3 regions of the Streptomyces sp. NBC_00354 genome follow, and region 1 is predicted to be linked to each of the others. Evidence: riboswitches for the same ligand, from Rfam matches in the RefSeq annotation. Region 1 holds a riboswitch; each other region holds the start of a gene.
What was found. A riboswitch is a leader RNA that binds a small molecule or an ion and turns the genes downstream of it on or off. The one in region 1 is predicted to bind cyclic di-AMP.
Positions count from the first base shown of each region.

Region 2: it holds a riboswitch for cyclic di-AMP, as region 1 does, so the genes downstream of both, OHT74_RS10450 (M23 family metallopeptidase) here and OHT74_RS23405 (transglycosylase family protein) in region 1, are expected to answer to the same signal.
Region 3: it holds a riboswitch for cyclic di-AMP, as region 1 does, so the genes downstream of both, OHT74_RS07570 (LysM peptidoglycan-binding domain-containing M23 family metallopeptidase) here and OHT74_RS23405 (transglycosylase family protein) in region 1, are expected to answer to the same signal.

Region 1 covers NZ_CP107983.1:5,104,132-5,114,503, forward strand. Annotated here, with positions in the region: gene OHT74_RS23390 (globin domain-containing protein) at 1-664, opposite strand, end outside; gene OHT74_RS23395 (cytochrome P450 family protein) at 795-2,069, shown strand; gene OHT74_RS23400 (LysM peptidoglycan-binding domain-containing protein) at 2,172-3,194, shown strand; cyclic di-AMP (ydaO/yuaA leader) riboswitch at 3,477-3,648, shown strand; gene OHT74_RS23405 (transglycosylase family protein) at 3,651-4,352, shown strand; gene eno (phosphopyruvate hydratase) at 4,672-5,958, shown strand; gene OHT74_RS23415 (FtsB family cell division protein) at 6,084-6,572, shown strand; gene OHT74_RS23420 (DUF501 domain-containing protein) at 6,646-7,221, shown strand; gene OHT74_RS23425 (Ppx/GppA phosphatase family protein) at 7,218-8,159, shown strand; gene OHT74_RS23430 (NAD(P)/FAD-dependent oxidoreductase) at 8,607-9,992, shown strand; gene OHT74_RS23435 (cyclopropane-fatty-acyl-phospholipid synthase family protein) at 10,227-10,372, shown strand, end outside.
Region 2 covers NZ_CP107983.1:2,383,175-2,393,546, reverse strand. Annotated here, with positions in the region: gene OHT74_RS10465 (DNA gyrase/topoisomerase IV subunit A) at 1-2,054, opposite strand, end outside; gene OHT74_RS10460 (M16 family metallopeptidase) at 2,290-3,639, shown strand; gene OHT74_RS10455 (M16 family metallopeptidase) at 3,660-5,027, shown strand; cyclic di-AMP (ydaO/yuaA leader) riboswitch at 5,212-5,370, shown strand; gene OHT74_RS10450 (M23 family metallopeptidase) at 5,384-6,178, shown strand; gene OHT74_RS10445 (GntR family transcriptional regulator) at 6,380-7,045, shown strand; gene OHT74_RS10440 (HPr family phosphocarrier protein) at 7,212-7,493, opposite strand; gene OHT74_RS10435 (bifunctional acetate--CoA ligase family protein/GNAT family N-acetyltransferase) at 7,679-10,372, shown strand, end outside.
Region 3 covers NZ_CP107983.1:1,637,793-1,648,164, forward strand. Annotated here, with positions in the region: gene OHT74_RS07525 (transketolase family protein) at 1-410, shown strand, start outside; gene OHT74_RS07530 (MmcQ/YjbR family DNA-binding protein) at 418-774, opposite strand; gene OHT74_RS07535 (GAF domain-containing protein) at 891-1,442, opposite strand; partial or broken gene OHT74_RS07540 (GTP-binding protein) at 1,580-2,164, opposite strand; gene OHT74_RS07545 (DUF742 domain-containing protein) at 2,142-2,531, opposite strand; gene OHT74_RS07550 (roadblock/LC7 domain-containing protein) at 2,558-2,986, opposite strand; gene OHT74_RS07555 (ATP-binding protein) at 3,022-4,983, opposite strand; gene OHT74_RS07560 (MBL fold metallo-hydrolase) at 5,235-6,434, opposite strand; gene OHT74_RS07565 (SGNH/GDSL hydrolase family protein) at 6,615-7,400, opposite strand; gene OHT74_RS07570 (LysM peptidoglycan-binding domain-containing M23 family metallopeptidase) at 7,569-8,561, opposite strand; cyclic di-AMP (ydaO/yuaA leader) riboswitch at 8,564-8,740, opposite strand; gene OHT74_RS07575 (tyrosine-protein phosphatase) at 9,052-9,873, shown strand; gene OHT74_RS07580 (aspartate aminotransferase family protein) at 9,919-10,372, opposite strand, start outside.

The DNA.
Region 1 (10,372 bases):
CGGGCCGGGCCTCGCGGACCAGGGCGGTGCTGAGCCGGCCGTGCTCGATGCGGCTGACGTGCAGGTCGAGGGTGCCGTCCGGGCGCGGGGCGTTCCCTATGGAGTACGTGCGCCAGGTCGTCGGGACCCGCTCGCTGCTCACGCTCACGTACTGGCCGGGGAGATAGGGGAACGGGGCGTGCGGGCGCAGCGTCAGCACCCCTATGTCCTCCCCGTACTGGAGGTGGCGGACGATCTCGGCGTCCCACCACGGCGGGTCCTCGCTCGCGGCGGCTCCTTCCATCATGGCGTCGGCGACCACCTGGTACGCCTCGGACCAGGTCTTCTCCACGCCCGGGGTCCAGGCCTCGCCGGAGGTCCGGGCGAGCGCGGCGAGCAGGCTGGAGCCGACGGCCGCGTAGTGCTCGGGCCTGGCGAGGAACTTGCGGTGGTCGCGGCCGAGGTCGTGGAGATAGTCGTGGAGATAGGGGAGGAGGCCCTCGTCGTCCATGTGGGCGACCACGTGGGTCAGCGCGGCGAAGAGCCGGTCGCGCTGGCGTTCCATGTCCTCGGCGGAGGCCGGGAAGAGCTCACGGATCCCGGGGTTGTGCCAGAAGAGGTGGGAGTAGAAGTACTTGACCGCGTGCTCGGCCCTTCTCTCCACCACCGCGAAACTGCTCTTCAAGATCCTCGCATCCACAGAACCGAAAGTAGGAGGGCCGGGGAACCCGAGGTCAAGCGATGGCGGATCTACGGACAGCCGCGGCGAACGACCCATATGGGATGGCGGCCGGCCCGCGGGATACGGTCAGCGGGTGCACGAGCCGACCTCCGCAGCCCCCGAAGACAGCACTCCTCCCCAGGGTCCGACCCTGTTCGACTGGGAGTTCGCGACCGATCCGTACCCGGCGTACGCCTGGCTGCGCGAGCACTCCCCGGTGCACCGCACCAAGCTTCCCAGCGGGGTCGAGGCCTGGCTGGTCACCCGGTACGCCGACGCCCGCCAGGCCCTCGCGGACCAGCGGCTCAGCAAGAACCCGGCGCACCACGCGGAGCCGGCCCACGCCAAGGGCAAGACCGGGATCCCGGGGGAGCGCAAGGCGGAGCTGATGACGCATCTGCTCAACATCGACCCGCCGGACCACACCCGGCTGCGGCGGCTGGTGTCGAAGGCGTTCACCCCGCGCAGGGTGGCCGAGTTCACCCCGCGGGTGCAGGAGCTGACCGATCACCTCATCGACCAGTTCGTGAGCAAGGGGGAAGCGGATCTCATCCACGAGTTCGCCTTCCCGCTCCCCATCTACGCCATCTGCGAGATGCTCGGCGTACCGCGCGAGGACCAGGACGACTTCCGCGACTGGGCCGGGATGATGATCCGCCACGGCGGCGGCCCGCGCGGCGGGGTCGCCCGCTCCGTGAAGCAGATGCGGACCTATCTCGGTGAACTCATCCACCGCAAAAGGGATGATCTGGGCAATGACCTCATCTCCGACCTGATCCGCGCGAGCGACCACGGGGACCACCTGACGGAGGCCGAGGCCACGGCGATGGCCTTCATCCTCCTGTTCGCGGGTTTCGAAACCACGGTCAATCTGATCGGTAATGGGGTACATGCCCTTTTCATGAACCCGGATCAGCGCACCCGTCTCCAGGACTCCCTCGCCGCCGGTGAGAGCGGCCTGCTGGAGACCGGCATCGAGGAGCTGCTCCGCTACGACGGCCCCGTGGAGCTGGCCACCTGGCGCTTCGCCACCGAGCCGCTGACCCTCGGGGGCCAGGACATCGCAGCCGGCGATCCGGTGCTCGTCGTCCTCGCCGCGGCCGACCGGGACCCCGAGCGGTTCGTCGATCCGGACACCCTCGACCTCTCCCGCACCGACAACCAGCACCTCGGTTACGGGCACGGCATCCACTACTGCCTGGGTGCTCCGCTCGCACGACTTGAGGGGCAGACCGCGCTTGCGACTTTGCTGAAGCGTCTGCCGGATCTGGAACTTGCTGTTCCGTCCAACGAGCTTCGCTGGCGCGGGGGTCTGATCATGCGTGGCCTGCGCACTCTTCCCGTCAGGTTCACAGCCCGAAACATCTGAAGGGCGCCTGACCGTAAGTCAGCCCCCGTCAAGAGTTGTTACTAGCGTGCTAAGACGGCTAGGTTCTGCCGTTACCCAGCCGTTATGCGAAAGGTGCAGCTCATGCGTTCCGGGAACGGCCGCCACAGACGCCCCCGCCAGGTACCCGCGATAGTCGTCACCGCCGGAGTCACCGGTTCCGCCTTGGCCCTGCCGCTGCTCGCCGCCACCGGCGCGAGCGCGGCGGACACCTCCACGTGGGACAAGGTCGCCGAGTGCGAGAGCGGCGGCTCCTGGAGCGCCAACTCCGGCAGCGGGTCGTACGGCGGACTTTCGTTCACGCAGGAGCAGTGGAACTCCTCGGGCGGCCTCGACTTCGCCGAGCGCCCCGACCTCGCCAGCCGTTCGCAGCAGATCGCCGTCGCCGAGCGGGTGCTGGGCACCCAGGGCCCCCAGGCGTGGGGGCAGTGCTCGGAGTCTGCCGGGCTGACCCAGCAGGCCCCCGCCGCGACCGTGGACCCGGGCCTGCCCGGCACGCTCGGCCCCGTCGCCCCGAGCCCCTCGCGCCCGGACCACTCGGTCCCGAAGGGCGGCTCCGGAGCGAAGGCACTGGACTTCGGCGCCCCGACCCCGACTCCGGCCCCGGACTTCACGCTCCCGCCGGCGCCGCTCGCGCCGAACAGCGGACTGCCCGTCATGCCCGACCCGGACGTGCCGTCCACGTCGCCGACCGCCCCGGTGCTCCCGGGCGACCCGACCGCGAACCCGGGTACCCCCACGGCCCCGACGACGCCCACCGCGCCGACGACCCCGGGGAACCCGGCGGACCCGAAGGCTCCGGGCGTCCCGGCCGACCCCAGCGCCCCCGCGGCCCCGGGTGCCCCGGGCGCCTCCACCGACCCGAGCGCCATCCCGGACACCTCCGGCAACGGCAAGCACCGTGGTACGCCCGCCCTCGAGCTGCCCGTCGCATCTGAGGGGGCGTCGGCGCCCTCGTACACGGTCCAGGCGGGCGACAGCCTGGCCACCATCGCGTCTGCCAAGAAGCTCAAGGGCGGCTGGAACGCGCTCTACCACGCCAACGAGCAGGTCATCGGCGATGACGCCGATCTGATCAAGCCCGGCCAGAACCTGGATCTAAGCTAGGAATAGCGGCACTTCGGACACCCATAAAGAGCTGAATGTCCGTTATCCGCAAGTGAGACATGTGTCTCTTCCGGTCAACTGGCGTGTCCCGCCTGGAGCCTTCCGCAAACCCCGTCCTCACCTGCGCAAACGGCCGTAAAGGGAGCGCAAGTAGGGGCCGTTTCTCCCCGGTGTTCCTCGTTGAACATCGGGGAGAGACCTGCCTACCTTCTGAGTCGCCCGCCACCGCGGGCTCCTTCGACCGCATCGCCGAATCCTGCCGGCGGCCGGAGGGAACAGTCGTCGCGTAAAGCGCCGAAGGCAGGAGCGGGGGAACCAAGGTAGGCGCCGGGACCGGCCGTTGAGAGACGGTCACGGAAACGGCTAGGGGTTAAGTCGTGCGCCTCGTCGCACGGCCGGGCACTCATCAGCCCGAACCCGACAGCTCACCTCGCAGGCGTCGGTGAGGAGAACTCCATGCTGCTTTCCGGCAAGGGCAAGCACCGCCGCGCCACGGCCATTCAGCGGACCACCCGCATCGTCACGCTCGCCGGCGTCGCCGGTGTCGCCGTCGCCGCCCCGCTCATGGCGGCCGGCTCGGCCTCCGCCGCCACCTCCACGGAGTGGGACCGCGTCGCGCAGTGCGAGTCCGGCGGCAACTGGTCCATCAACACGGGCAACGGCTACTACGGCGGCCTGCAGTTCTCGTCCTCCACCTGGGCCGCGTACGGCGGCAAGGCGTACGCCGCGCAGGCCAACCAGGCCTCCAAGTCGCAGCAGATAGCCATAGCCGAGAAGGTCCTCAAGGGCCAGGGCAAGGGCGCGTGGCCGTCCTGCGGCGTCGGCCTCTCCAACTCCTCCTACACCGGCGGTGGTACGACCGACACCCCGAAGAAGACGGAGCAGAAGACCGAGACCAAGAAGACCCAGCCGAAGAAGACCGAGCCGAAGAAGGAGACGAAGCGCTCCGAGGCTCCGACGACCCGCTCCGAGCGCTCCGAGGCCCCGGCCCCGAAGACCGGCAACGGCTCGTACGAGGTCAAGCCCGGCGACACCCTGGGCACCATCGCCGAGGCCAACGGCGTCAAGGGCGGCTGGGAGAAGCTCTTCGAGCTCAACAAGGACATCGTCTCGGACGCCGACCTGATCTTCCCGGGTCAGAAGCTGAAGCTCAGCTGAACCCTGCCGTAACAACTGCGGCAGCGAGCACAACACGCAGCATCCCCACCGCCCGGCGCGTCTCCCCCCACGCGCCGGGCGGCGGCGTTTGTCCGGCCCGAGCCCCTCCTGTTCCCCTCCCGGTCCCGCCCCGGACCGGGCCGGGACCCCCCTTGGTCAAGAGTCCTATGTACCGGAAGGCGGGTATTCGGGCCCTTTTTCGTCCCAGGAGGCGGGCGGTCGGCTGGCCGAGTGCCCGGAGCCGGTTAGGCTCTAGTCGGCGGGGCCATCCCACGGCCTGACATGCCACCGCACACCCAGCGTCACATCCCAGAAGGAGATGCTCGTGCCGTCCATCGACGTCGTCGTAGCCCGGGAAATCCTGGACTCCCGAGGCAACCCCACGGTCGAGGTCGAGGTGGGCCTCGACGATGGCAGCACCGGCCGTGCTGCAGTTCCGTCCGGCGCCTCCACCGGTGCATTCGAGGCCATCGAGCTCCGTGACGGTGACCCCAACCGTTACTTCGGCAAGGGCGTCGAGAAGGCCGTCCTGGCCGTCATCGAGCAGATCGGCCCGGAGCTCGTCGGCTACGACGCCACCGAGCAGCGTCTGATCGACCAGGCCATGTTCGACCTGGACGCCACCGACAACAAGGGCTCGCTCGGCGCCAACGCCATCCTCGGCGTGTCCCTCGCCGTCGCGCACGCCGCGTCCGAGGCCTCGGACCTCCCGCTCTTCCGCTACCTCGGCGGTCCGAACGCGCACCTGCTGCCCGTTCCGATGATGAACATCCTCAACGGTGGGTCGCACGCCGACTCCAACGTGGACATCCAGGAGTTCATGATCGCCCCGATCGGCGCGGAGTCCTTCTCCGAGGCCCTGCGCTGGGGTGCCGAGGTCTACCACACCCTCAAGAAGGTCCTGCACACCAAGGGCCTCTCCACCGGCCTGGGCGACGAGGGCGGCTTCGCCCCGAACCTGGAGTCCAACCGCGCCGCGCTCGACCTCATCGTCGAGGCCATCAAGCAGGCCGGCTACGTCCCCGGCAAGGACATCGCGCTCGCGCTCGACGTCGCCGCGTCCGAGTTCTACAAGGACGGCAAGTACGAGTTCGAGGGCCAGTCCCGCTCGGCCGCCGAGATGACCGAGTACTACGAGGAGCTCGTCTCCGCGTACCCGATGGTCTCCATCGAGGACCCGCTGTACGAGGACGACTGGGCCGGCTGGAAGACCCTCACCGACAAGCTGGGCACCAAGGTCCAGATCGTCGGCGACGACCTCTTCGTCACCAACCCGGAGCGCCTGGCCCGCGGTATCGAGGAGGGCTCCGCCAACGCCCTGCTCGTCAAGGTGAACCAGATCGGTTCGCTGACCGAGACCCTCGACGCCGTCGAGATGGCCCAGCGCAACGGCTTCAAGTGCATGATGTCGCACCGCTCCGGTGAGACCGAGGACGTCACCATCGCCGACCTCGCCGTCGCCGTGAACTGCGGTCAGATCAAGACCGGCGCCCCGGCCCGCTCGGACCGCGTCGCCAAGTACAACCAGCTGCTGCGCATCGAGGAGATCCTCGACGACGCCGCGGTGTACGCGGGCCGCTCCGCCTTCCCGCGCTTCAAGGGCTGAGGGCTGAGGGCTGAGGGCTAGGGGATAACCACGCTCTTGCCTCCGTACGTCCCCGCACTCGGTCCCGTACCGTGTGCGGGGACGTATTGCGTAGTGCGTACCGCGTACAAGGGGAGGCGGGATCAATGGCCGGGAACCGGGATCGGTTCTCCACCTTCTCCACCGCGACCAGGCTCAAGCAGCTCGGCGAGCGGACCGCCGCCCACGTCTACCGCTCGCAGACGCGCCGTCAGGTCCGCCGCAGCCGGCTCACCGGCCGGGCCGCGCTCCTGGTGCTCGTCCTCTGTACGCTGGTCGTCGCCCTCGCGTATCCGATGCGCCAGTACGTCTCCCAGCGTTCGGAGATCGCGAAGCAGCAGCGGGCCGCCGAGGCCGCGAGCCGGCGCCTCGAACGCCTCCGCGACGAGAAGGCCCGCTGGCAGGACAACGCGTACGCGGAGCAGCAGGCGCGCAAGCACCTGCACTTCGTCCGCCCGGGCGAGATCAGCTACATCATGACCGACCCCGGGGCCGGGGCCGCCGATCGGCACCGCACCGGAACGGCCGGATCTGACCGGCCCTGGTACTCGAACGTCTGGGACGGCGTCGACAAGGCCGACCGCCCCGGCGAGTGACGAGCAACGGCACTCCGAGTACCGCACCCGAGCACCGCACCCATCCACGAGAACGAAGAGACTTCCTCCAGGCATGCAGACGCCCCCGCCCCAGACCGACCGGACCGAGCCGACCGACGCGGACATCGAGGCGTTCGAGCAGCAGCTCGGCCGCCCGCCGCGCGGGCTGCGCGCCATCGCCCACCGCTGCCCCTGCGGCCAGCCGGACGTGGTGGAGACCGCCCCGCGCCTCCCCGACGGCACGCCCTTCCCGACGACGTACTACCTCACCTGCCCGCGCGCGGCCTCCGCGATCGGCACGCTCGAGGCGAACGGCGTGATGAAGGAGATGCAGGCCCGGCTCGCCGAGGACCCCGAGCTGGCCGCCGCCTACCAGGCCGCGCACGAGGACTACATCCGGCGCCGCGACGCCATCGAGGTGCTCCAGGGCTTCCCGAGCGCCGGCGGGATGCCGGACCGGGTGAAGTGCCTGCACGTGCTGGTCGGCCACTCGCTGGCCGCCGGGCCCGGGGTGAACCCGTTCGGCGACGAGGCGCTGGCGATGCTGCCGGAGTGGTGGGCCAAGGGCGCCTGCGTCACCCCGTGCGCTGAGAAGGCGGAGAAGGCGGAGAACGCGGAGAAGGCGGAGCAGAAGGAGTCGGACGCGTGACCCGCGTCGCCGGAATCGACTGCGGTACGAACTCCATCCGCCTGCTCGTCGCGGACTGCAACCCGGAGACCGGCGAGCTGGTGGAGCTGGACCGGCGGATGACGATCGTCCGCCTCGGCCAGGGCGTGGACAAGACGGGCCGGCTGGCCCCGGAGGCGCTGGAGCGCACCTTCGCGGCCTGCCGCGAGTACGCGGCGGTCATCAAGGAGCTGGGTGCGCAGCGGCTGCGCTTCGTGGCGACCTCGGCCTCCCGCGACGCCGAGAACCGGGACGAGTTCGTCCAGGGGGTCCTCGGCATCCTGGGCGTCGAGCCCGAGGTGATCTCCGGCGGCCAGGAGGCGGAGTTCTCCTTCATCGGCGCCACCAAGGAGCTGACGGGCACCACCCACCTGGAGAAGCCGTTCCTGGTGGTGGACATCGGCGGCGGTTCGACCGAGTTCGTGGTCGGCGAGGAGCACGTACGGGCGGCCCTTTCGGTCGACGTGGGCTGCGTCCGCATGACCGAGCGCCACCTGGTGGTGGACGGCGCGGTCACCGACCCGCCGACCGCACAGCAGATCGCCGCCATACGGGCCGACATCGAGGCGGCGCTGGACCTCGTGGAGCAGACGGTCCCGCTGTCCGAGGCGCGCACGCTGGTGGGCCTGGCCGGCTCGGTGACCACGGTCGCCGGGATCGCCCTCGGGCTGCCGGAGTACATCTCCTCGGCGATCCACCACGCCCGGATCTCGTACGAGCAGGTCCGTGAGATCACCGAGCGCATGCTGACGTCGGTGCACGCCGAACGCGCGGCGATCCCGGTCCTGCACCCGGGCCGGGTGGACGTCATCGGCGCGGGCACCCTGGTGCTGCTCGCGATCATGGAGCGCATCGGCGCCTCGGAAGTCGTGGTCTCGGAGCACGACATCCTCGACGGAATCGCCTGGTCCGTCGCCTGACGGGTGGGTCGCGGGGGGCTTGTGCGGGGCTCGCGCGAGGGTCGCGGGGGGCCTGCCGGGGACCTCTGGGGGCCCTTACGGGGGCCTTAGGTCCCACCCTCCACAGAAAGTTCGTGAAGTTCTTCACAAGGAAAAGGGGCCTGATGGGCCGCGGGAAGGTCTCTTTGGGGGGCTCCCGGGGCTCGCAGGCCTCTTTTTCGTGTGCGTTCGTGCGTTTCGAGGGTGCGGTCCCGCCTCGTCGGTAGGTATCCACCAACCCGGTGGTCTACTCCGCTTATGGGCTTGGAGGCCAGTTCAGGACGGGTGAACAACGACTCCCGTTACACCCTGGTTCCCGTTCGGCGCCATGACCTCCGTCACGTGGGCCGCGCAGTGTAACAGAGGCCTTCCGACACCTTGTGAAGGGGCTCACGAGCGACACCCCTTTGGGTGCTGGATACTCGTTGCATGAGCACCACGGAGCGTCCCAGGATCCTCGTTGTAGGAGGTGGGTACGTAGGCCTGTACGCGGCCAAGCGGATCATGAAGAAGATGCGCTATGGCGAGGCGACCGTCACGGTCGTCGACCCGCGGTCGTACATGACCTACCAGCCCTTCCTCCCCGAAGTGGCCGCAGGCAGCATCTCGCCTCGGCACGTCGTCGTCCCGCTGCGACGCGTGCTGCCCAAGGCAGAGGTTCTCACCGGCCGGGTCACCAGCATCGACCAGGACCGCAAGGTCGCCGTCGTCACGCCGCTCGTCGGCGAGGCGTACGAGCTGCCCTTCGACTACCTGGTGATCGCGCTCGGCGCCGTCTCCCGCACCTTCCCGATCCCCGGCCTCGCCGAACAGGGCATCGGTATGAAGGGCGTCGAAGAGGGCATCGGCCTGCGCAACCACGTCCTCGAGCAGCTCGACAAGGCCGAGTCCACGACGGACGAGAACGTCCGCCGCAAGGCCCTCACCTTCGTCTTCGTCGGCGGCGGCTTCGCCGGTGCCGAGACGATCGGCGAGGTCGAGGACATGGCCCGCGACGCCGCGAAGTACTACACCACCATCAAGCGCGAGGACATGCGCTTCATCCTGGTGGACGCGGCCGACAAGATCCTCCCCGAGGTCGGGCCCAAGCTCGGCACCTGGGGCAAGGAGCACCTTGAGTCGCGCGGCATCGAGATCTACCTCAACACCTCCATGGACTCCTGCGTGGACGGTCACGTGGTGCTGAAGAACGGCCTCGAGGTCGACTCCAACACCATCGTGTGGACCGCAGGCGTCAAGCCGAACCCGGCGCTGGCCCGCTACGGCCTGCCGCTCGGCCCGCGCGGCCACGTCGACACCGCCCCGACCCTCCAGGTCCAGGGCACCGACTACATCTGGGCCGCGGGCGACAACGCCCAGGTCCCGGACATGGCCGCCCGCAAGGCCGGCGTCGAGAACGCCTGGTGCCCGCCGAACGCCCAGCACGCGCTGCGCCAGGCCAAGGTCCTCGGCGACAACGTCATCTCGGGCATGCGGGGCTTCCCGCAGCACGAGTACGCCCACTCCAACAAGGGTGCGGTGGCGGGCCTCGGCCTCCACAAGGGCGTCGCGATGATCGTCATGGGCAAGATGAAGATCAAGCTCAAGGGCCGGCTCGCCTGGTACATGCACCGTGGCTACCACGGCATGGCCATGCCGACCTGGAACCGCAAGATCCGCGTCTTCGCCGACTGGACCCTCGCCATGTTCCTCAAGCGCGAGGTCGTCTCCCTCGGTGCGCTCGAGACCCCGCGCGAGGAGTTCTACGAGGCCGCCAAGCCGGCGCCGGCTCCGGCCGCCGCGGCAGCCCCCGCCGCGAAGGCCAAGGCCTCCTGACCCGGGTCTGACCGGCAACTCTCCAGCACGTCCCCGAAGGGGCTGCCCGCCATCCGTGGTGCGGGCGGCCCCTTCGGCGTTCCCGGCAGCCGCTGGGGCGGACCTTCGGCCGGCCCCTCCGGCTGCCCCTCCGGCGGTCCGCCCGATGGAGGGGTGTCCGATGGAGGGGTGTCCGATTGACGGGCCCCGGAAATGGGTAGGCCGTTCGGTCGGATCGTTCTGGAGGTGCCTACGATGACCGACGCCGCGCCGCGGCTGGCCACTCTTGCCGAGACACTGCTGGGCGCCCCCGTGCCCGTCCGGATTCGCGCCTGGGACGGCAGCGAGGCCGGACCGCCCACCGGCCCCACCCTGGTGCTGGCCAACCGGCGCGCCCTGCG
Region 2 (10,372 bases), 2.7 Mb from region 1:
GCGGGGTAGCGCAGCAGCTGGGCGTCGTCGGTGAGGAAGACCAGGTCCTCCTCGCCCGTGCGCAGTTCGACCGCGCCGACGATCCGGTCGCCCTCCTTGAGGGTGATGACCTCCAGCTCGTCCTTGTTCGCCGGGTAGTCCGGCACGACCCGCTTGACCACGCCCTGCTCGGTGCCCAGGGCCAGGCCCTGCGAGGACTCGTCCAGCGAGGTCAGGCAGATCACCTTCTCGTCCGCCTCCAGCCCGGAGAGGAACTCCCCGACCGGGGCGCCGCCCGCCAGGTTCGGCGCGGCGTGGGTGTCCGGCAGCTGCGGCAGGTCGATCACCGACAGCCGCAGCAGGCGCCCGTACGAGGTGACCACGCCGACATCGGCCCGGGCGGTCGCGGCGACCTGCGAGACGATCAGGTCGTGCTTAGCGCGGGCGCCGCCCTCCTCCTCCGGCAGCGCCTCGCCGTTGGCGGTGCGCGCCAGCAGGCCCGTGGAGGACAGCAGGACCCGGCACGGGTCGTCCGCGACCTCCAGCGGAACCGCGGCGACGGCCGTCCCCGCCGACTCCAGCAGGACCGTACGGCGCTCGGTGCCGAACTTCTTCGCGACCGCCGCCAGTTCCGTGGAGACCAGCTTGCGCAGCTCCGTGTCGGACTCGAGGATCCCGGTCAGCTCGTCGATCTCGCCGGTGAGGCGGTCGCGCTCGGACTCCAGCTCGATCCGGTCGAAGCGGGTGAGCCGGCGCAGCGGGGTGTCCAGGATGTACTGGGTCTGGATCTCGCTCAGCGAGAAGCGCTCGATGAGCCGCTGCTTCGCCTGCGCCGAGTTGTCGCTGTCCCGGATGATCCGGATGACCTCGTCGATGTCGATCAGGGCAACCAGCAGGCCCTCGACCAGGTGCAGCCGGTCGCGGCGCTTGGTCCGGCGGAACTCGCTGCGGCGGCGCACGACCTCGAAGCGGTGGTCGAGGTAGACCTCGAGCAGCTCCTTGAGGCCGAGCGTCAGCGGCTGGCCGTCGACCAGCGCGACGTTGTTGATGCCGAAGGACTCCTCCATCGGCGTCAGCTTGTAGAGCTGCTCCAGCACGGCCTCCGGGTGGAAGCCGTTCTTGATCTCGATGACCAGGCGCAGGCCGTGCGAGCGGTCCGTGAGGTCCTTGACGTCCGCGATGCCCTGGAGCTTCTTCGAGCCGACCAGGTCCTTGATCTTCGCGATGACCTTCTCGGGGCCGACCGTGAAGGGCAGTTCGGTGACGACCAGGCCCTTGCGGCGGGCCGTCACGTTCTCCACCGCGACCGTCGCGCGGATCTTGAACGTGCCGCGACCGTTCTCGTAGGCGTCCTTGATCCCCGAGAGGCCGACGATCCGGCCGCCCGTGGGCAGGTCCGGACCCGGCACGAAGCGCATCAGCGCTTCCAGGTCCGCCTGCGGGTAGCGGATCAGGTGGCGGGCGGCCGCGATGACCTCGCCCAGGTTGTGCGGGGGCATGTTGGTGGCCATGCCGACCGCGATCCCGGAGGCGCCGTTCACCAGCAGGTTCGGGTACGCCGCGGGCAGCGCGACCGGCTCCTGCTCCTGGCCGTCGTAGTTGGCGGTGAAGTCGACGGTGTCCTCGTCGATCGACTCCGTCATCAGCGACGTGGCGTCCGCCATCTTGCACTCGGTGTAACGCATCGCGGCCGGCGGGTCGTCGTTGCCGAGCGAGCCGAAGTTGCCGTGGCCGTCGACCAGGGGCAGCCGCATCGAGAAGGGCTGGGCCATGCGCACGAGCGCGTCGTAGATCGACGCGTCACCGTGCGGGTGCAGCTTGCCCATGACCTCGCCGACGACGCGGGCGCACTTCACGTAGCCGCGGTCGGGGCGCAGGCCCATCTCGTTCATCTGGTAGACGATGCGCCGGTGTACCGGCTTCATGCCGTCGCGGGCGTCGGGCAGGGCGCGGGAGTAGATCACCGAGTACGCGTACTCGAGGAAGGAGCCCTGCATTTCGTCGACGACGTCGATGTCGAGGATCTTCTCCTCGAAATCCTCCGGCGGCGGGGTCTTCGTGCTGCGGCGGGCCATCGCTGCGCGGCTCCTTAACCAAGAAAGAAGGTGTGCTGGGGGTCTTGCGGGTGGTCTGGCGGGTGGTGCGAGAGGGGCTGACGGGGGTTGTCGCGGACCATTGTGGCCCGAGGCACCGACAACGCCGACTCCGACCCAGGTCTGAGCCGGGAACTTCTCCGGTCCCCGACGCGCTTGCATACAGTGGCAGGTCTGACGGAAATCTCTGCATCGCGATCGAAGGGACCACATGCCCATGGGTCACACGGCCACAGCCCAGGCCGGCTCCGGCGGCCTCACAGCGACCGAGCACAGGCTGGCCAACGGCCTGCGCGTGGTGCTCTCCGAGGATCACCTGACCCCGGTCGCCGCGGTCTGCCTCTGGTACGACGTCGGCTCGCGCCATGAAGTCAAGGGGCGAACCGGTCTGGCTCACCTCTTCGAGCACCTGATGTTCCAGGGCTCGGCGAGCGTACCCGGCAACGGCCACTTCGAGCTCGTCCAGGGTGCCGGGGGTTCGCTCAACGGCACGACCAGCTTCGAGCGCACCAACTACTTCGAGACCATGCCGGCCCACCAGCTGGAGCTTGCGCTCTGGCTCGAGGCGGACCGGATGGGCTCGCTGCTCGCCGCCCTGGACGACGAGTCCATGGAGAACCAGCGCGACGTCGTCAAGAACGAACGCCGCCAGCGGTACGACAACGTCCCGTACGGCACGGCCTTCGAGAAGCTGACCGCCCTGGCGTACCCCGAGGGCCACCCGTACCACCACACGCCGATCGGCTCCATGGCCGACCTGGACGCGGCCTCCCTGGAGGACGCCCGCGCCTTCTTCCGTACGAACTACGCGCCCAACAACGCGGTGCTGTCGGTCGTCGGTGACATCGACCCCCAGCAGACGCTCGCCTGGGTCGAGAAGTACTTCGGCACCATCCCCGGGCACGACGGCAAGCAGCCGCCGCGCGACGGCACGCTGCCCGAGATCATGGGCCGGGAGCTGCGCGAGGAGATCGTCGAGGAGGTTCCGGCCCGCGCGCTGATGGCCGCCTACCGGCTCCCGCACGACGGCACCCGCGAGTGCGACGCCGCCGACGTGGCGCTGACCGTCCTGGGCGGCGGCGAGTCCTCCCGGCTGCACAACCGCCTGGTACGCCGCGACCAGACGGCGGTCGCGGCCGGCTTCGGCATGTTGCGGCTCGCCGGCGCGCCCTCGCTCGGCTGGCTGGACGTGAAGACCTCCAGCGGGGTCGAGGTGCCCGACATCGAGGCGGCCGTCGACGAGGAGCTCGCGCGGTTCGCCGCCGAGGGCCCGACGGCCGAGGAGATGGAGCGCGCCCAGGCGCAGCTGGAGCGCGAGTGGCTGGACCGGCTGAGCACGGTGGCCGGCCGCGCCGACGAACTCTGCCGCTTCGCCGTACTGTTCGGCGACCCGCAGCTGGCGCTCAGCGCCGTCCAGCGGGTCCTCGACATCACCGCCGAGGAGGTGCAGGCCGTGGCCGCGGCCCGACTGCGCCCCGACAACCGCGCGGTGCTGGTGTACGAGCCGCTCCCGGCAGAGGCCGACGGGGCCGACGAGAACGACGAGAACGAGGGGGCGGAGCAGTGAGCGACACCGCAGCCGTCACGATGACCTTCCACCCGCAGCCGCAGGCCGGCCAGGCCCGGCCCTGGGCCTTCCCGGCCCCCGAGCGGGGCTCGCTGTCCAACGGGCTGACCCTGCTGCGCTGCCACCGCCCCGGCCAGCAGGTCGTCGCCGTCGAGGTCAACCTCGCCGCGCCGCTCGACGCCGAGCCCCAGGGCCTGGACGGCGTGGCGACCATCATGGCCCGCGCGCTGTCCGAGGGCACCGACAAGCACTCCGCCGAGGAGTTCGCGGCCGAGCTGGAGCGCTGCGGCGCCACGCTCGACGCGCACGCCGACCACCCGGGCGTGCGCGTCTCCCTGGAGGTCCCGGCCTCCCGGCTGGCCAAGGCGCTGGGCCTGCTCGCCGAGGCGCTGCGCGCGCCCGCCTTCGCCGACAGCGAGGTCGACCGGCTGGTGCGCAACCGGCTCGACGAGATCCCGCACGAGCTGGCCAACCCGCAGCGCCGCGCCGCCAAGCAGCTCTCCAAGGAGCTCTTCCCGGCCACCTTGCGGATGTCCCGCCCGCGCCAGGGCACGGAGGAGACGGTCGCCCGGATCGACTCCGCGGCCGTGCGTGCCTTCTTCGAGGCCCACGTACGCCCCGCCACCGCCACCGCGGTGGTCGTCGGCGACCTGACCGGCATCGACCTGGACGCCGTACTGGCCGACACCCTGGGCACCTGGACCGGCAACACCGCCGCGGCGCTCCCGGTGCCGCCGGTGACCGCCGACGACAGCGGCCGCGTGGTCATCGTGGACCGGCCCGGCGCGGTCCAGACGCAGCTGCTCATCGGCCGGATCGGGCCGGACCGGCACGACCGGGTCTGGGCGGCGCAGGTGCTCGGCACGTACTGCCTGGGCGGCACCCTCACCTCGCGACTGGACAAGGTGCTGCGCGAGGAGAAGGGGTACACGTACGGCGTGCGCTCCTTCGGCCAGGTGCTGCGCTCCACCGCCGACGGCAAGGGCGCCTCGATGCTCGCCATCAGCGGCTCCGTGGACACCCCCAACACGGGCCCGGCGCTCGACGACCTCTGGAAGGTGCTCCGCACCCTCGCGGAGGGCGGCCTGACCGACGCCGAACGGGACGTGGCGGTGCAGAACTTGGTGGGCGTGGCCCCGCTGAAGTTCGAGACGGCCGCGGCCGTCGCCGGCACGCTCGCCGACCAGGTCGAGCAGGAGCTCCCGGACGACTACCAGGCCCGGTTGTACGCGCAGCTGGCCCAAACGGGCACGGTGGAGGCGACGTCGGCCGTCCTGGCCGCCTTCCCGGTGGACCGCCTGGTCACCGTGCTGGTGGGCGACGCCTCGCAGATCGAGGCGCCGGTGCGGGCGCTCGGGATCGGTGAGGTCACCGTCGTCACCAACTGACGGACATCCCAAGGGGCTCCAGCGGCTTGTCCACCGGAGCCCCTTTTGTCTGTTTAGTGGAGAGGTTGCTTGTATGCGGTGTGGCGTACGCAACAAAAAGGCGTGTCTGTTTGGCGATTGACTGATGATCCGCCTAGCGTCGGCCGTGCTGTCCGTCAGTTGTACGCGCCGCATCCGCGGCACCGGGCAGCGATCGCCGAGTCCCCGTCAGGCGCGAGCCTGGGGAGCCGGGGACCCACATGTGTCCCTGGGGTGAATCGGACCGCCTCGTCAGAGGGGGCCCGTAGGAGACCTTCCTGCTCCGAACCCGTCAGCTAACCCGGTAGGCGAGAAGGAAGGAAAGGATCAGCCCCTTCATGGCGTTTGGCAGTCGTGCCGCCGGTAAGCACCGTGGTTCCAGTCGTCTGAGCCGCAAGACCGCCGGCTACGCCGGCATCGCCGCCCTCGCCACCACCGGTGTCGTCGGCTCCCTCGCAGGCCCGGCGTTCGCCGCGTCGGACAAGGCCCCCTCCATGGAGGACACCGGCCTGAACGCCGTCGTGACGGCCGAGGACCTTCCCGTCCAGATCGAGGCCCAGGCCGAGGCCCAGGAGCACGCGGCAGAAGCCGCGGCCGCCAAGGCGAAGGCGGAGGCCGACGCTGCGGCGCGCGCCGCCGAGGCCAAGCAGAAGGCCGAGGAGAAGGCGAAGGCCGAGCGCGAGGCCGCCGAGCGCGCCGCCCGCGAGGAGGAGCGCAAGCGCCTCAACACCTTCGTCGCCCCCGTCGACGGCTCCTACATCAGCACCCAGTGGCACGCGGGCGGCGGCATGTGGTCCTCCGGCAGCCACACCGGCATCGACTTCCACGCGGCCTCCGGCACCTCGGTGCACGCGGTGGGCTCCGGCACCGTGGTCGAGGCCGGCTGGGGCGGGGCGTACGGCAACAACGTCGTCATCAAGCACAACGACGGCACCTACACCCAGTACGGCCACATGACCTCGCTGAGCGTCTCCGTCGGCGAGCAGGTCACCCCGGGCCAGCAGATCGGCCTGTCGGGCTCCACCGGCAACTCCAGCGGCCCGCACCTGCACTTCGAGGCCCGCACCGGCTCCCAGTACGGCTCGGACATCGACCCGGTCGCGTACCTGCGCAACCACGGCGTCGACGTCTGACCCGCAGCACTTCACCGAAGGCCCCGGCTCCCCGAGCCGGGGCCTTCGCGTTGTGGCCGCAAGCGGCCGCATTGTGGCTGTAAATATTCGCGATTTCCGTCTGCGCTCGGAAAACATCGCGTGTTGCAATAGAGTCCCAGTACGATCCCAGCACGGTCGCGGCAATGGCGTCGACAGTCGGAAATAGGCGGAGGTCCGGACTTGCGTATTCCTGCGCACGCGGTATGCACGGCAATCCGCGACGACATCGTCTCCGGAGTCTTCGAGCCGGGCGGCCGGCTGACCGAGGAGCTGCTGGCCCGCCGGTACGGGGTCTCCCGCGTCCCGGTCCGTGAGGCGCTGCGGACCCTGGAGTCCGAGGGCTTCGTCACCACCCGGCGGCATGCGGGTGCCTGCGTTGCCGAGCCCACCGAGCAGGAGGCGGCCGACCTCCTGGAACTGCGGATGCTGATCGAGCCGCTGGCAGCGGCCCGGGCCGCCCGCCGGCGGACCGAGGCCCACCTCAAGGTGCTGCGCGGGCTGGTCAGGCTGGGCCAGGAGCGGGCCAGGCGGGGTCAAGGGGAGGATCTGCGGTCCCTGGGAGGCTGGTTCCACGAGACGCTCGCCCAGGCCTCCGGCAGCCCCGGGCTGATCGCGCTGCTCACGCAGATGCGGCACAAGATCGCGTGGATGTACGCCGTGGAGGCGCCGGCCCGGCCCGTGGAGTCCTGGGCGGAGCACGGGGCGATCGTGGACGCGCTGGCGCGCGGGGACGCCGAGCGGGCGCGGGCGCTCACGGCGATCCACGCGGACCGGGCGGCCGGGGCGCACCGTCTGCGCGTGAGGACTTCGCAACATCCCGTAAACATGGCGAGCGGTCCGCATTAACAAATAGCGCGTATTAATGTGGAGCGGCGGCCTAATTCACGGCACATTGGCAGTGCATTCGCGCTCGCCCGGCGCGGACGATGGAATTCCTGAAAACGGCGAAGCCGCGGCATCCGGAATTCCGGCGGCCGCGGCTTCGTCACATGCCCGGGGCGAACCCGAAGGGTCAGACGGTCTCGGGGAGCTCCTCGAGACCCTCGGCGACCAGCTTCGCGAGGCGGTCCAGCGCCGCCTCGGCGCCCTCGGCGTCGGACGCGAGGATGATCTCCTCGCCGCCCTGGGCACCCAGGCCCAGCACCGCGAGCATGGACGCGGCGTTGACGGGGTTCCCGTCGGCCTTCGAGATGGTCACCGGGACGCCGGAAGCGGTCGTCGCGCGGACGAAGATCGAGGCGGGACGAGCGTGCAGGCCCTCGGCCCAGCCGACGTTGACGCGGCGCTCTGCCATGGTGATGCCCTTCAGGGTTCTTACGGTTGTCTAGACCAGTCTCTCACGACGCCTCGAATGCTCCGACCGACCTTCGGCCCGGATCCTCCGCCGTTCGACCTACCCCAGCTTGCACTCATTTGCCCCTACTTGCCTCGCGCGCCGCGCAGGGGCTGTCCGGCCTGTCCTGGCCTTAAGATCGCCGCATGACCACCGCGTCGGACCCCTCGTACCCGGCCCACTGGGAAGCGGACGTCGTCCTGCGCGACGGCGGCACCGCCCGGATCAGGCCCATCACCACGGAGGACGCGGGCCGGCTGGTCAGCTTCTACGAGCAGGTCTCCGACGAGTCGAAGTACTACCGCTTCTTCGCGCCCTACCCCCGGCTGTCCGACCGCGACGTGCACCGCTTCACGCACCACGACTACGTGGACCGGGTCGGCCTCGCGGCGACCATCGGCGAGGAGTTCATCGGCACCGTCCGCTACGACCGGATCGGCCCCGACGGCCGGCCCGCCTCCGCCCCCGCCGACGAGGCGGAGGTGGCCTTCCTCGTCCAGGACGCCCATCAGGGCCGCGGGGTCGCCTCTGCCCTCCTCGAACACATCGGCGCGGTCGCCCGGGAGCGGGGCATCCGCCGGTTCGCGGCCGAGGTGCTGCCCGCCAACAGCAAGATGATCAAGGTCTTCACCGACGTCGGCTACCAGCAGAAGCGCAGCTTCGAGGACGGCTCCGTCCACCTCACCCTCGACCTCGAACCCACCGCAGAGTCCCTGGCCGTGCAGCGCGCCCGCGAGCAGCGCGCCGAGGCCCGCTCCGTGCAGCGGCTGCTGGCCCCCGGTTCGGTGGCGGTGATCGGAGTCAGCCGCTCCGGCGGGGGAGTCGGCGCGGCGGCCCTGCGGAACCTGCGCGACGGCGGCTTCCAAGGCCACCTGTACGCCGTGAACGAGGCCGTCACCACCGACCTGCTGGACGGCGTACGGGCCTACCGCGCGCTCGGCGACATCGACTCCCCGGTCGACCTCGCGGTGATCGCGATCCCCGCCGAGCGCGTCCCCGAGGCCGTGGCCGCGTGCGGGGAGCACGGGGTGCAGGGGCTGGTGGTGCTTTCCGCCGGCTACGGGGAGAGCGGCGCCGCCGGGCTCGACCGGCAGCGCGAACTGGTGCGCCAGGTGCGCTCGTACGGGATGCGGCTGATCGGGCCGAACGCGTACGGCGTGATCAACACCGCGCCGGAGGTCGGACTCAACGCCTCCCTGACCCCGGCGCCCGCGCCGATCCGGGGCCGCATCGGGCTGTTCACCCAGTCCGGGGCGATCGGCATCTCGCTGCTCTCCGCACTGCTGCGGCGCGGCGAGGGCCTGTCGTCCTTCGTCTCGGCGGGCAACCGGGCGGACGTCTCCGGCAACGACATCCTGCAGTACTGGTACGAGGACGAGGCCACCGACGTCGCGCTGATGTACCTCGAAACCCTGGGCAACCCGCGGAAGTTCACGCGGCTCGCGCGGCGGACGGCAGCCGTGAAGCCGGTGGTCGTCGCGAAGGGCGGCCGCCACACCCCGGCCGGGCACGTGGTCCCGGGGACCAGGCTCCCGGACGCCACGGTCTCGGCGCTGCTCCGGCAGGCCGGGGTGATCCGCGTCGACACCGTGACGGAGCTGGTGGACGTCGGGCTGCTGCTGGCCTCGCAGCCGCTGCCGGCCGGGCCGCGCGTGGCGATCCTCGGGAACTCGGAGTCGCTGGGTGTCCTCACCTACGACGCCTGCCTCACGCAGAGGCTGCGGCCGGGGGCCCCGCTGGACCTGACCACGGCGGCGACGCCGGAGGACTTCCGGGAGGCGCTGGGCACGGCGCTGGCCTCCGCCGAGAACGATGCGGTGATCGTCACCGTGATTCCGTGGGTGAACGAGCAGGAGCCGCAGGACGACCTGGCCGAGGCCCTTCGGGGTGCGGTGGCCGGGCATCCCGGCAAGCCGGTGGCCGTAGTCCACGTGGAGCTGGCGGAGCTCGTCGACGCCCTCTCCCCGGCGGGCCTGGGTGCGGCGCCGCTTCCGGGGGCCCTGTCCCCCCGCCTCCGTGCCTCGAACGCCGGCGGGGCCGGAACGGACGTGCGGATTCCGGCGTATCCGGCAGCCGAGAGGGCGGTACGGGCCGTCGCCGAGGCCGTCCGGTACGGGCAGTGGCGGCGGGCCAACGCCGAGGCCGGGCAGGTGCCCGAGTACGAGGACATCGACGAGGCCGGAGCCGCCGCCCAGCTCGCCGGCCTCCTGGCCGATGCCGGCGACGCCGTCCTCACCCTCACCGAGGCCGACGCCGTCGCACTGCTCGCCCGGTACGGGATCCGGGTGCTCCCCACCCTGCCCGCGCCCACCGCGGACGACGCGGTCAGGGCCGCCCGGGCCCTCGGCTACCCGGTCGCCCTCAAGACCACCGCCCCGCACCTGCGCCACCGCGCGGACCTCGGCGGCGTACGCCTCGACCTCGGAGGCGAGGCCGATCTGCGCCGTTCGTACGAGGAGCTCACCGACCTCCTCGGGACGCCCGGCGAGCTGCTCCCCGTCGTCCAGGCCATGGTGCCCCGCGGGGTCGACACCGTCGTGAGGTCCGTCATCGACCCCGCGGCCGGCGCCGTCCTGTCCTTCGGGCTCGCCGGCGTCGCTTCCGAGCTGCTCGGCGACACCGCCCACCGGCTCGTCCCGGCCACCGAGCGGGACGCCGCCGGGCTGATCCGGTCCATCCGGACCGCTCCCCTCCTCTTCGGCTGGCGCGGCAGCGACCCCGTCGACACCCCGGCCCTCGAGGAGCTCCTGCTCCGGCTGTCCCGGCTCGTGGACGACCACCCCGAAGTGGTGGGAGTCACCCTCGAGCCCGTCGTCGTCGCCACGGAGGGCCTCTCCGTG
Region 3 (10,372 bases), 3.5 Mb from region 1:
ACGCCGCACCGCGCCCGGTGGACGGCCTGCGCTTTCGGACCGTACGGGAGGGCAGCGCAGGGGCCGGTGTCGTCGTCGCGGTCGGCCCACTGCTGGACAACGTCCTCGCCGCGACGGCGGGGCTGGACGCGACCGTCCTGTACGCCACCACCGTGCGGCCCTTCGACGACGCGGCTCTGCGTGAGGCCGTCGGCCGCGCCACGACCGACGTCGTGCTCGTCGAGCCGTACCTGGCCGGCACCTCCACCGGGGCCGCGGCCCAAGCCCTGTCGGAGGTTCCGCACCGGGTCCTCGGCCTCGGCGTCGGGCGCGCCGAGCTCCGCCGCTACGGCACGCTCGAGGAGCACACCGCCGCGCACGGTCTGGACCCGCACTCCCTCCGCGAGCGGATCAGCGCCTTCCTCCGGTGAGCTGCATTCAGTGCCCCGGCAGTTCCGGATGGGCCGCGGCCAGGCGCTTGGGAGCCGCGTGGAGCCACGAGTCGACCAGGATCGCGCGCAGCTCGGCGGCGCCCTCCAGCGCCGCCAGGCGGACGCGGAGCCAGGCGTAGTTATCGTCGTGGCCCTCCCGGAGGAAGAACTTGTCCGGCTCGGCGGCGATCAGCTCCGCACGGTCCTCCTTCGGGCACTTCACCCCGATCGAGGCGTCGTCCTCGCCGAGGGCGGCGAATATCTTCCCGCCCACCCGGAACGTGGGCATGCCCCAGGCGAGCTTCTCGCTGCTGTCGGGGAGCGACAGCGCGGTCGTACGGACGTCCTCGGCGGTCACGGCCATCCCGCGACTCCTCTCCGGCCACCGGTCGGGCTTCGGGCTGATGTCGTCGACCGTAACGCCCGGCACTGACAGCCGCCCCCGGGCAGCGGTCCCTGCGTACGCCCTCAGCCCGCCCCTCAGCCCGCCCGCAGGCCGTCCTCGCGTGCGTGGATGATCTCCAGCAGCTCTGCGGCCAGGGATTTGGCGGTCGCCAGACCCGCCGTCCCCCACCTGCGCGGCTCCAGGTCCACGACGCACACGGTGCCCAGGACGATCCCCTGCCGGTCGGTCAGCGGCGCCCCCAGGTACGAGCGCACCCCGCTCTCGTCCACCACCGCGTTGCCAGCGAACCGCGCGAAGTCCCGTACGTCCTCCAGCGCCAGCGCCCGGCGCCGCACCACCACATGCGGGCAGTACCCGTGGTCCCGGGGCAGTACCCGCGCCGGATACCCGCTCGCCGGGGCGTCCGGAGCGTGGTGCAGACCGGCGAAGAACTGCCGTTCCTCGCCGATGAAGTTGACCCCCGCGTACGGGGCCTCCAGTACGTCGGCGATCTGCCGGGCGAAGGCGTCGAGCTCCGTGTCCGCCCGTTCCCCCAGGCCCAGTTCGCGCAGCCGGACCGTGCGTGCGGGCGCCTCCCGGTCCACCGGCGTGAGCAGCAGGTGGCCGGTCGACTCGAAGTACGTCATCGCGGGTTCCCCCCATCCCAAGACTTCACTGAAGTCGCTGAAGTCGCTGAAGTCGCTGTAATCGCTGAATTCGGTGCGTTCACCGAGCTCCCTGAGTTCACTGCGTTCGCTGAAATCGCCGACCTCGCCGATCTGTCCGCCGCCGCCGTGAAGAGCAGGTGATGGACCAGCGCGGCCAGGGCCCCCGTCCCGGAGCTCGTCAGCCGCGCGTCGCACCGCACGACGGGCACCTCGGGCCCGAGCCCCACCGCCTCGCGGACCTCGCCGGCGGTGTAGCGGTGGCCTTCGTCGAACTCGTTGACGGCGACGATGAACCCGATGCCGCGCCGCTCGAAGAAGTCCACGGCCGGGAAGCAGTCGGCGAGCCGGCGGGTGTCCGCGAGCACCACCGCGCCGAGCGCGCCCGCGCACAGCTCCTCCCACAGGAACCAGAAGCGCTGCTGCCCCGGCGTGCCGAAGAGGTACAGGACGTGCCGCTCGTCCAGGGTGAGCCGGCCGAAGTCGAGCGCGACGGTCGTCGACGTCTTCGCCTCGACCCCGTCGAGCGGGTCGGGGCCCTCGCTCAGCCCGCTGAGCAGCTCCTCCGTGCACAGCGGCTCGATCTCGCTCACCGCGCCCACGAAGGTCGTCTTGCCCGCCCCGAAACCGCCCGCGACAAGGATCTTCAGCGTCGCGGGCAGGACGGCGGCGCGGCGGGTGTCACAGTCGTCGGCGTAGGCCATCGAGCACCGCCCGGAGCAGGTTCTGGTCGTCGGCGGCGAGGTACCCGCCGCCCGGGAACCGCGGCGCCTGCGCCGTGACGGCCCCGTATTCCATCAGGTCGGACAGCAGCACCTTCACCACCACCGCCGGCAGCCGCAGCTGTCCGGCCACCTCGGCGACGGTGACGGCCACGGAGCCCGCGCACAGGCGCAGCGCGAGCGTGTGCTCCGTGCCGAGGGGACCGCGCGGGCGTACCCCCGTCGCGGTCACCAGGGACAGCAGGTCGAGTGCGACGGCGGACCGGGTCCGCCCGCCGCTGGCCGTGTACGGGCGCATCACCCGGCCCGCCGAGTCGTCGAGCCAGGGCGTGTCGCGCGGGACCCCCATGCCGTACGTGGCGCGGGCGGCGCGCATCACTCCGGGTCGCCTGCGGGCCGCCGCGGCGGGGCCGCCAGGTACGGCCGGACGCTCTTGACGAGCATCGCCATCTCGTAGCCGAGCACGCCCGCGTCGGCCTCCCGGTCGGCCAGGACCGCCAGGCAGGTGCCCGTTCCGGCGGCCGACACGAACACGAGCGCGGAGTCGAGCTCGACCACGACCTGCCGGACCTCCGCGCCGTCCCCGAACCGGGATCCGGCGCTCCGTCCGAGCGAGTACAGCCCGGACGCCAGTGCCGCCAGGTGGTCGGCGCTGTCGTTGTCGAGGCCGTGCACGCAAGTGACGAGCCCGTCCGCGGTGAGGAGTACCGCACTGCGCGTGTAGGGGACCCGCTGGACCAGGCCGCCGAGCAGCCAGTCGAGATCCGAGAGCCGACCGGTCTTCGTCGCCGCTTCGCCGCCCATGGTGGTGCGCTCCTTGCTGAGGTGAGAGGTCGGGGTCATGGCTGGCTCTCCGACTGGGCGAGGCCGAAGCCCCGTTGGAAGGCGGCCATCAGACCCGGGTCGTGCACGGGTTGTTCGGGTGCGTCGGCCCGCCGCGGGGCGGGGGCGTCCCGCAGCTGCGGGGCGAGGTGGTGCTGGGCCCGGCGGCGGGGCAGGGGCGGCCGGTCCGGGTCCGTCCGGGCGGCCGGTACGGACACCGTCATGGGTACGGGCGGCGGGGACACGGGCGCCGGGGCCGGGACCGGCGCCGGGGGCACGGGCTCGCGACCGTCCAGCCCCGCGGATGTCCCCACGGATGTCGCCGCGAATGTCCCCGCGGATGTCCCCGCGGCCGGGCCCATGCCCGGGGTCCGGCCCTGCGTCACGTCCGGACCCAGACCCAGACCCAGGTCCATGCCCAGGTCGAGGGTCGTCTCGGCGGCCGGCGTCTCCCTCGGCTCCCAGCGGTCCGTCTCCTGGCGCACCGCCCCGGGCTGCGTACGCGTGTGCGGGCGCGGCGCGGGCGGAGCCGCCCACGTCGGTGCCGCCTGCGGCAGCCGCGCGGCAGCCGGCTCGGGCTCCCGCCGGGGCTGCGGCTGCGGCTCCCGTCGCGGGGCCGGCTCGTGTCGCGGCTGCCGCTCCGGCTCCGGTCGCACCTGCCGCTCCGGCTTCGGCTGTGGCACGGCCACCCGTACGGGCTCCAGCGGGGGCATGACGCCTCCCTCCCCGGTCCCCCACGAGGTGGCCCGGGAGCCCCCGAGCGCGTCGGCGGCGCTGGGCGCCTCCGCCCCCAGCAGTTCCTGCGGCAGCACGAGCACGGCGAGCACGCCGCCGTAGATGTTGGACTTGAGCTCGACGGCGATCCCGTGCCGGCGGGCCAGCGCCGAAACGACGAACAGGCCGATCCGCCCGTCCGCCAGCAGATGCCGGACGCTGATCTGGTCGGGGTCGACGAGCAGCGCGTTCATCCGGTGCTGCTCCGCGGCCGGCATGCCCAGCCCGCGGTCCTCCACCTCGACGGCGATGCCCGCGGTGACCCGTTCGGCGCGCACCACCACGTCGGTGTCGGGGGCCGAGAACACGGTGGCGTTCTCGACGAGTTCGGCCAGCAGGTGCACCACGTCGGCGACGGCGTGGCCGCGGACGGTGCCGCCCGCCGGGGGTACCACCTTGACCCGCGTGTACTGCTCGACCTCCGCGACGGAGGAGCGCAGTACCTCGCTCAGGTCGATGGGCCGGGTCCACTGGCGCCGGGAGGCGGCGCCGCCGAGCACGGCCAGGTTCTCGGCGTGGCGGCGGATCCGGGTGGCGAGGTGGTCTACGTGGAAGAGCTCCCTGAGGAGGTCGGGGTCCTCGACCGTGTCCTCGAGCTCGTCGAGCAGCGAGATCTCCCGGTGCACGAGGGACTGGAGCCTGCGCGCGAGGTTGACGAAGACCTCGACCTTGCGGTCGCTGTCGGACGGCGCGGCCGGCCCGGCCAGCCGTACGAGGGTGGTGTGCGCCTGTTCGCGGGCGCCGCGCAGCTCCTGGGAGAGCAGCCAGAACTCGTCCACCCGATCCGGGTCGCTGCCGGGCGGCGGTCCCGTCGGGCCGCCGCGGACCGGGCGGACCGGCGGCTCGCCCCGCTCCAGCCGCTCGGCGGCGGTCCGCAGCTCCTGGCGTCCGCGCACGCTGGAGCGGCGCAGGGCCTCGCAGCGGTCCCGGACGGCCTTGGCGGAGCGCTGGGCCCCGAGCAGGGCGGCGGCCAGTGCGCCGACGACGAGCAGGGCGCAGCCGGCCAGGACCGGCCACAGCCGGGCGTCCCGCTCCCCCGCGCCCCCGCCGAGCTGCAGCGTGAAGATCACCGCGGCGGCTCCGCTGAGCGCCGCGGCGAGCGCCGGCAGCAGGGAGGCGCGGAGCAGCTGGGGGCGTATCTGCCGGCCGGGACCGGTGACGGCGTGTCTCGACGGGGCGTGGCGGGCGGCGCGGAGTCCGGACATCGGCGTCCTCTACGTGGGGCCCGGGCCCCCGGGGGTTCCGGGGCCCGGTGTTGATCACCGGATACCCACGCTAGACCGCACGATCCCGCCCCTGACAGCCAGTTGGGGAACTTGCCCGGGCTGCTTCCCGCTCCCGATGGAGCGCTCGTACGGCAGCCCGAATCCGCCGGGGGCGCACGTTCGCAGCCGCCGTACGCGACGCACCACCCCGTGCCGGCGGCTGCTCCGGAGCGGCGCCCGGCGGACACGCGCTACGAGCCGACGGCCTCCGGTTCCTCGTGCGCCGCGGCCGGCGGACGCGCGATCGCGACCGGGCGGGACGGTGTGGCGGGCATGGGCGGGGCCGACGCCACGAACGGGCGCCACCACGGCTCGCTCGGGGCACCGGCGTCGCCCGGCTCGAACGGCTGGCCCGGGATCGGCAGCGCGATCGCCGCGCCGGTGGCCTCGGCCGCGGTCACGGTGCCCTCGCCGGGTTCGTCCCACGGGTGCGGGGCCAGGTTGAAGGTGCCCCAGTGGATGGGCAGCATCGTGCCGTGGGGGATCCCACCCTGGAGGTCGAGGTGGGCGCGCATGCCCTCCTCGGGGGTCATGTGGATGTCGGGCCAGTACTCCGAGTAGGCCCCGATCTGGATCATCGTGGCGTCGAAGGGGCCGTGCTCGGCGCCGATCTCCCCGAACCCGGGGAAGTAGCCGGTGTCGCCGCTGTGGAAGATCCGGTGCTCGTCGCCCGCGACGACCCAGGAGGCCCACAGGGTGTTCTGCTGGTTGCGCAGGCCGCGCCCGCAGAAGTGCCGGGCCGGCGTTGCCGTCAGCGAGAGTCCCGCGATCTTGGTGCCTTCGTTCCAGTCGAGCTCGCGCAGCCGGTCCGGCGACACCCCCCAGCGCTCCAGGTGGGCGCCGACGCCGAGCGGGACGGCGAAGACCGTGTCCGTACCGGCCAGCTCCTTGATGGTCGGCAGGTCGAGGTGGTCGTAGTGGTCGTGCGAGATCACCACGACGTCGACCGGCCCCAGCGAGGCCAGCGGTACGGGTACGGGGTGCAGCCGCTTGGGCCCGGCGAACGGGAAGGGCGAGCACCGCTCACCCCACACCGGGTCGAACAGCACCCGCCGCCCGTCGATCTCCGCAAGTACGCCCGAGTGCCCCATCCATGTCAGGCGCAACCCGCTGACTGGCGGCTTCGCCAGCTCGGCGAGAGTCGTCGGGTAGACCGGGATGGGAGCTCCGGGGTTGCGCCGGATCCGCTGCTCCTTGTGGAAGTAGATCTTGGCGAACTCCATCATGGAGCCGGAAGGCCTGGTCCGGGCCCCGACCGGGTTCTGGAAGACACCGTCGGCGAAGTTCGGCGAGCGCTGGATCCGCTCCAGGCGTGCGCCGGACGGATCCGCGCCGAAGGCTTCGGGCCGCAGGGCACGCAGCCGTGGACGCAGGGGACGGGAGCCGGTCAAAGCGCCTCCTGGGAGGGTGGGACGGATGGGCGTGAGAGGCCGTACTGGTTTCCGGTCTATCACCATGCCAACGCGCACCGGCCCCGAAGGATTCCGCCGCGCGCCCCCGTCCTCCTGCCCCGTCCCCTTCTCCTACTCGGCTACCCCGCCGCCCCGTCACTCCGCCCCTCCTGCGCCGGGCTACAGCGGCAGCAGGTCCGGACGCTTCGCCTCCACGTGGTCCCCGGAGGACTCCCCGCGCAGCCGCCGCCCGATCCACGGCACCAGGTACTCCCGTGCCCACTGGATGTTGTCCCGGGTCACGTCCACCGAGCCGCGCGGCTGTTGCGGCGGCCACGGCTGGTCGGGGTCGGCCGGCACCTCGAACCCCAGCACCTGGGCGGCGCGCAGCGCGACCCGGGTGTGCCCCTCGGGCGAGAGGTGCAGCCGGTCGTCGTCCCAAGCCCGCCGGTCCTGTACGGACTTCAGCGACCAGAGGTCGAGCACCGGGCAGTCGTAGCGGTCGGCGATGGCACGCACATGGGCGCTGTACGTGGCCACCTTGCCCCGGAGGTGCTTGAGGACCGGCACGCCGCGGGTGTCGAAGCCGGTGGTGATCATGACGTGGCCGACGGCTCCGGTGAGGTCGGCGACGGCCGCCTCGAACCGCTCCGCCACGTCGTCCGGGTCGCTGCCGGGCCGGATGATGTCGTTGCCGCCGGCGCAGAAGCTCACCAGGTCAGGTGCGAGCTCCTTGGCCCGGGGGACCTGTTCGGCCACGATCTGGTCGAGGAGGCGCCCCCGCACGGCCAGGTTCGCGTACCGGAATTCGTTTTCCTCGCGCTGATCGGCCAGGAGTACGGCCAGCCGGTCCGCCCAGCCGAGAAAGGTCTCCCCGGGTCCCGGGTCCCCCACACCCTCGGTGAAGCTGTCCCCGATCGCCGCGTACGAGCCGATGGTCTTGAGTGTCGTCTTCGTCGCTGCCACGAGAACACATCTTTCACCCCGGCGCGTGACCTACGCCACCGTAGGCAGGGGTTGACGGACCGTGATCTATACCACCTGGTCGGTACGGAATAACAGGGCGTGAGGCCGGGACCCCCCTCGGGTCCCGGCCTCACGAGTCCGGTTGCCTCTGTCCGACGGCGGGAGCCGTCAGATGCTCACGCCCTTGGTGCGGAGGTAGGCCAGCGGGTCGATGTCCGAGCCGTAGGACGGCCCGGTGCGGATCTCGAAGTGCAGGTGCGGGCCGGTCGAGTTGCCGGTGGAGCCGGAGAGGCCGAGGGTCTGGCCGCCGGTGACGCTCTGGCCGGCCGAGACGGAGAGCTGGGACAGGTGGCCGTACTGGGAGTACTTGCCGTCCGCGTGCCGGATGACGACCTCGTTGCCGTACGCGCCGGCCCAGCCGGCGGAGACCACGGTGCCCGCGCCCACGGCCCGGACGGTGGTGCCGGAGCTCGCGATGAAGTCGACACCGGTGTGGTAGCCGCTGGACCACATGGCGCCGGGGGTCTTGTACTGGGTGGAGATCCCTCCGCCGACGGGGGCGACGAAGCCGGCGGCGCTGACCGTACCGGCGGCGGACTTGGCGGCGGTGCTCTTCTTGGCGGGCGCGGCGGCGGCTGCGGCCGCGGGGGCGGGGGCGGCAGGGGCCGGCGCGACGTCCGCGGAGCCCTTGTCCTGCGAGGGCGAGGCCGAGGACTTCTTCGCCGGAGCCGGAGCGGACTTCTCGGCCGGAGCCTGCGCGGCCGGAGCCGCCTCGCCCTGCGCACCGAGGGTCAGCTTCAGCCCGGGGTGGATCAGCGACGGGTTGGTGCCGACGGCCTCGCGGTTGTCGGCGTACAGCTGCTGCCAGCCGCCCGAGAGGTGGCGGTCCTGGGCGATCTTGGAGAGGTAGTCGCCCGGCACGACCGTGTAGACGGCCGGCGCGGACTGCGCGGCAGCGGCGGGCGCGGCCTGCAGCGCCGCCGGAACCTGCGGGGCCTGCACGGGAGCCGCGGCGGGGGCGACGGCCGGGGCACCGGCCGCCTGGGCGCCGACGGCACCCAGCAGCGGCAGTGCGAGGGCCGCACCACCGGTGCCTGCGACGGCGAAGCCGCGCGCCACGGAACGGGACTTGGGACGGCGGTGCTTACCCTTTGCAGGCATGGCGAATTCCTCTCCGTCGCCTGCGAGGTGAGCTGTCGGGTTCGGACTGGAGATGTCCGGCCGCACATGAACGGAACATGTACGGCTTCACCCCGAGCTGCGCCGATACAAAGATCGGGAACAGCGGCTTACCTGGTTCCCCCGCTCCTGCCGCGCGCGTGAATAGTCGGGTGCGGTTTCCGGACGGCGGCAGGATTCGGCGGTCCATCCGGATCGATCGCGAAGGTAATCGAGTTGAGCCACACGGAACAAGCCACGAATTTCCTGACGGATTCACAGGACGGGGAGTTCGACGGAATTCCGGTCACCCTCCGTCCATTCCCCGCCGCCAACAACCGCCCCGGCCGGGCCTTTCGACTTCGACGATCAGGCACTCACGGTCACCGTATGATCTGCCTCACGGGGCTGCGCCCGATCTCGCCTCCAGTGACGGCAAGTTGGCCTCAAGTAGCGCAATTCGGACATCTCACGACGACGCGGAGGAGTTCCCGTGACCCAGCAGATACCCCAGTCCCCGCGGACGGAGCCCGTTCCGGAGCCGGAGCTGGCCGGAGTGCGCAACTTCCGCGATGTGGGCGGGTTGCCGACCGCCGACGGGCGGAGGGTCAAGCCAGGAAAACTGTTCCGTAGCGGACATCTGGCACATGCCACCGAAACCGATGCAGAATTCCTCGCATCGCTCGGCCTCCACACGATTTTCGACTTCCGCAACGGCGCCGACCACGCCCTCGAGGGACTCGACGTCGAGCTTCCCGGCGTGCGGAACGTCAACATCCCGCTGTCGGATCCGGCCGACGGCAAGGAATTCTGGAAGATGGTCCGCGGCGGCGATCTCGAGCAGCTCCGCGGAATCCTGGGCGAGGGCAAGGGCGCCGCCCGGATGGCCAACTCGTACCGCTCGATGATCGAGCACCGCACCGCCGAGCACGGCCGGGTCGTGCACGCCCTCGCCGAGGACAGCATTCCGGCGCTCATGCACTGCGCGGCCGGCAAGGACCGGGCCGGCCTGTCGATCGCCGTCACCCTGATCGCGCTGGGCGTCGAGCGCGAGGCGATCGTGGCGGACTACCTGGAGTCCAACGCCCCGCACCGCCGCTACCGGGTGCGCCGTACCAGCGACGCCCCCGAGGCCCGCTCCCCCGAGGTGATGGAGCTGCTCGCCCCGCTCTTCGACGCCCGCGCCGAGTACCTGACGGCCGCCTTCGACACCATCGACGAGCACTGGGGCGGGGTCGACCGGTACCTCGCCGAGGGCCTCGGACTCACGCCCGAGACCCTCGGCCGGCTGCGGGAGCAGCTGCTCGACCGATAACCCGGCCGACAGCCCGACCGGGAAACCGGGCAGCGGAGCAGGCCGTCAGCCGCCGGCGACGGCCTGCTTCACCAGCGTCCTGCCGAAGTCCCACATCAGTGCGCCCCCGCCGTGCGCCTCGTCCATGACCGCGCGGAAGGAGCCGACGAACCGGTCGACGTCCCGCTCGTCCACGATCAGCGGCGGGATGAGCTTGATGACCTCCAGATGGTCGCCGGAGACCTGCGTCAGGATCCGGTGCTTCTGCAGCAGCGGCACCACGACCATCTGGGCGAAGAGCCCCTTGCGGGCCGCCTGGAGCATGGTCCACCGGCTGCGCAGCCCCAGCGAGGACGGCCGCCCGAACTCGATGCCGATCATCAGGCCGTGCCCCCGTACCTCGTGGAGCAGCTCGTACTCGTCCACGAGCGCCGCGAGCCGGCCGCGCAGCAGGTCGCCCATCGCGCGGGCGTTCGCGACCACCGACTCGTCGTCCATGACGGAGAGCACCGCCAGCCCG